DNA from 2 places in the Halomonas sp. A3H3 genome. Region 1 is predicted to be linked to the other one. Evidence: predicted binding sites of a transcription regulator. Region 1 holds the regulator's gene; the other holds the start of a gene.
What was found. Region 1 encodes FliA, which starts transcription of late flagellar genes. Its sites were predicted from a motif close to CTAAAGTTNNNNNNNNNNCNGCCGATA; they were not measured.
Positions count from the first base shown of each region.

Region 2: HALA3H3_RS12605 (flagellin N-terminal helical domain-containing protein) is a predicted target of FliA. The motif match lies at 1,084-1,110, and genes of this name have one in related genera.

Region 1 is NZ_HG423343.1:1,670,760-1,672,956, reverse strand. Features, by position in the region: gene HALA3H3_RS07315 (C15 family peptidase) at 1-227, shown strand, start outside; gene HALA3H3_RS07310 (flagellar protein FlhE) at 253-684, shown strand; gene HALA3H3_RS07305 (RNA polymerase sigma factor FliA) at 711-1,412, shown strand; gene HALA3H3_RS07300 (motility protein A) at 1,453-2,197, shown strand, end outside.
Region 2 is NZ_HG423343.1:2,846,663-2,848,859, forward strand. Features, by position in the region: gene fliD (flagellar filament capping protein FliD) at 1-875, shown strand, start outside; gene HALA3H3_RS12605 (flagellin N-terminal helical domain-containing protein) at 1,184-2,197, shown strand, end outside.

The sequences.
Region 1 (2,197 bases):
TAGCCCAACTTTGCGATCAATACAGCCGTTGGGCACTGTGGATCAGTAGCGATGCCGATACCTTTGCTTCCATGTTCCGTACCTTGCGTCAACTACATGAGCGTGGCGGGCCGCGCCGTTTGCTGGCGCTCCACGAGCCGCACTTGCCGCGTCAAGGGTTGCTCAATAACTTGCGTGAGGCAGCTGATTACTACTTAAATATGGAGCTGTTGGTACTTGCACGATGAGCGCACTCTGCCGAGGAGACCAAGCATGCTAAGCTGGCTATTAAGAGGGAGACTGCTACTGAGCCCAGTACTGCTGACAGGGTGTCTACTAGCAGGGGTAACGGGAAACGCCCAGGCGACACCCGGTAGCTGGAGCAGCCAGATACCAGGTCTGATGGTAGCGATGAGTGATCGGTCAAGCGCTAGCCAAAACGCTACCCCACCTGCTGCTGCTAACAATGTGGAGTCAGCACAGCTCGGGCGTATTCATTGGCAGTTTCAATATCCCCCTGGTGCGTTATTAAACGCTTGGCTGTGCCATCCTGAGCAGTGCGTTGCGTTAGCTGGCATGCGGGGGACTACCACTGCCCTGGCGGGGTTTGCCGCGGATGCGCCGTTGCATTTTCGCTTCGCTTTACGTCCGGGGCAGCGGCCTGTTCGTGTCCAGGGGCTGCAAATGATTGTGAACTATCAGTGAAGGCTGGATAGACGCGAGGCGAGAGGATGTACACAGCACAAGGCAGGATCAAACAGAGTGAGCTGTTGACGCAATACATGCCACTGGTACGACGTCAGGCCTTGACGCTTCAGGTCCGTTTGCCAGCCAGTATTGAGCTCGACGACCTTATTCAAGCCGGGATGGTAGGGCTGCTGGAAGCGCTGGGGCGCTTCGATGCCACCCAGGGGGCAACGTTCGCGACGTTTGCCAGTCAGCGTATTCGCGGTGCAATGATGGATGAATTACGTACCCGCGACTGGTTGCCCCGCAGCGTGCGCCGCTCAGCGCGAGCGGTTGACAGTGCCGTTCGTCAATTAGAGCAACAGCTCGGACGGGCACCAGAAGAGAACGAAATCGCCCAACACCTTGAAATGCCGTTGAGTGAGTATCAGCAGCTCCTCAACGACACCAACAGTGGTCAACTGTTGCCGTTTGAAGAGCTGGTGGCCGACGGTGGCGAGCCTAGCAATAATGAATTGGCTAATTCACCGTTCGAGCAGTTGCTAGACGGCCAGCAACGACAAACGTTGATTGAGGCAATTGAAGCGCTGCCAGAGCGTGAAAAGCTGCTAATGGCGCTGTACTACCAAGAAGAACTCAACCTTAAGGAAGTAGGGGCTGTGTTGGGCGTCACGGAGTCACGCGTTTCACAACTGCACAGCCAAGCCGTCAGCCGCTTACGCGCGCGTTTACACGACTCGGCATAACACCTCTTTTTACTCACTTGTGACCGGCAAGGAGCCGTGGATGAACCCTTCGACGCTGATAGGCATATTTGCCAGCATACTACTGTTGGTGAGCGTGCTGTTTTTCACCGCAGAGTCCCCTGAAAGTTTTATCAATTTGCCGGGTTTGGCCATTGTGGTGACCGGTACCCTAGCGGCAACCTTTATCAGCTATCCGCTGAAAGAGGTGCTCCGCGTCGTACGGTTGGTGGGCTTGGTATTCCGGCGCGAAAATACCTATATGCGTGACGATATCCGCGAATTGGTGGATATGTCGCGACTCTGGTTTAAGGGCGATGTACGTGCGGTCGAGCGCGAGTTGGAGCATACCCGAAACCCGTTTTTGCGTACCGGGATCCAACTGGTCATTGCCAACACCAAAGAGGATGAAATTTTTGACATGCTGCGTTGGCGCATTGCCCGTCTTAAAGCGCGTGAGCATGCCGAGGCACAAATATTCCGTACCATGGCCACCTACGCACCCGCATTTGGCATGATCGGCACCCTGGTGGGGCTGGTCAATATGCTGGAAGTCATGGACGCAGGCGACCTGCAGGTGATCGGCCCGCGCATGGCGGTGGCCCTGCTCACCACCTTCTACGGCATTTTACTCGCCAACTTGGTGTTTAAGCCGATTGCGGTGAAACTCGAGCGCCGCACCGAAGAGCGGCTGATTACCATGAACATGGTGCTGGAAGGTATTTCGCTGATTACCAAGCGCCGCCTGCCGTCGTTTATTGAAGAGACCCTCAACTCGTTTGTAGCTA
Region 2 (2,197 bases), 1.2 Mb from region 1:
GGCTGGCGCTAAGTTCTAAAGAAACCGGTGTTGACGCGTCTATCCATAGTTTTAGTTTTGTCGACGCCGCCAATGCCCCCGTCACCGGGCCATTCGGTGAGGCAACAGAAGTGGGTGCCAAGCAGCAAGGCAAAGATGCGTCGCTAAACGTGAATGGCATCGTTATTACGAGCAACAAGAACCAAATCGAAGGCGCGATACAAGGTGTTACCCTGAATCTTGGCGAACTCAGCATTGCCGAGGGTGAAACCGCCACCAGCACGGTGAAGGTGGAACGCGACACTCTTAAACAGCGTGAAGCGATTAACGGCTTTGTAAAAGCGTTCAACGATTTAAAAGGCACCATTGGTAAATTGACGGCGTTTGATAGCGAGACGGGCACTGCAGCGCAGCTGTTGGGCGATAGTGCCGTGCGTACTATTGAGTCACGCCTACGTAGCGCATTAACGGGAGGCGTGGAGGGGGGGGAACTCTCCACCTTGACTCAGTTAGGTATTTCTTTACAGCGCGACGGTACATTAAAAACCGATGATGCCAAGCTAAGCGATCTGGTAGCGAATAACCCTCAAGCACTTAGTGCTTTTTTTGCGGGCGATAAAGCCGAGGGAGGCTTAGCTGGCAAACTGGAAGCTTCTGTTGAGCAGATGCTAGGCAATAACGGTGTGCTTAAGGGGGCTAAGACCGGTGCGGAAAACCAGGTAAAAAGCCTGGATATTCGCTATGAGCGCATGGAAAAATCAATTGATGCCACTATATCTCGTTATCGCAGCCAGTTTAGCCAACTTGATGTCATGGTGGCACAAATGAACAGTATGAGTTCCTATCTCACCCAGCAGTTTGATGCGCTCGATTATCAACTAGGCCGCAAAAAGTAGAGCTATCTCAGCAGGCATTTTTTTAATATGACAAAACAGCGCTCAGCGCTGTTTTGTCATTGTGGGAGGCAGCTTTAGCTCGCGACCAAAGCGCGGTGTCATCGCAAATCTAGTGAAGCCAACTCAGACTCACTGCGGCCATCTCGACCAAGCATGAAAACCCTCACTATTCAGTTACCAACATTTACATCTTTTTTTACCACTTCCCCTAAAGAATCCTCTCGCGCTGCCGTTAATTAATATAACGGCACAAACAGTGGCCGAAAGCAGGCCCCAGGGCCAGTGTCCAAAGCAAGGAGTATCATCCCATGGCAGTGATCAACACTAACATCACATCGATGATCGGTCAGCAGAACCTGCGTGAATCGCAAAATGCTCTGCAAACCTCAATGGAGCGTTTGAGCTCAGGCCTGCGTATCAACAGCGCTAAAGATGACGCAGCGGGTCAGGCCATTGCCAACCGTATGTCTTCTCAGATCACTGGTCTGGCACAGGCGCAGCGTAACTCCAACGACGGTATCTCCGTTGCACAAACTGCGGAAGGCGGTTTGGATCAGGTGAACGATAACCTTCAGCGTATTCGTGAGCTGTCCGTTCAGGCACAAAACGGCACCAACTCAGCGGATGACTTGGACTCCATTCAGGACGAAATCAATCAGCGACTAGGCGAAATTGATCGTATCTCTGAGCAGACTGACTTCAACGGCACTAAAGTGCTGGCAAGTGATAATGGCCTGAAGATTCAAGTGGGCGCCGACGACGGCCAAACCATTGAAGTCAACCTGAAACAAATCAATGCCGAGACGTTGGGCCTGAAAGGTTTCAACATCAACGCCAGCGGTACCCCTAACAGCAAAGCGGCCACTCAAGACCTGGCTGCCAACGGGTTCACCCAGGTAGGCACCACCAACGAATACACCAACGCTACCTTCAACACCGCTTCTACTGTTGGTGATGTTTTCCAGAACCTGGAAGACGGCGCAACTATTAAAGAGACTGCTTCCGGCAGCACATATACCTACGATAAAGCGGCTGGTACCTTCAGCGCTGACCGTACAGACGTTAAAATTGATGGTTCAGCTGGCGCGCAGAAAGCAGACCTTGGCTTAACGCCTTCTGCAGGTGAAACCAACACTCTGACCGTTGAAATGGGTGGCGAAACCCAGAAAGTCAACGTTTCCTCTTCTGGCGCGTTGTCACTAGCTTCTACTGGTGAAAGCCTCTATCTATCAGGGACTGGTGGTACGAAGGAACTGAGTGTGACCGATACGGGTGGTAACGGTGTTGCTACCATGGAAGACTTGGCAACAGAACTCGCTGCG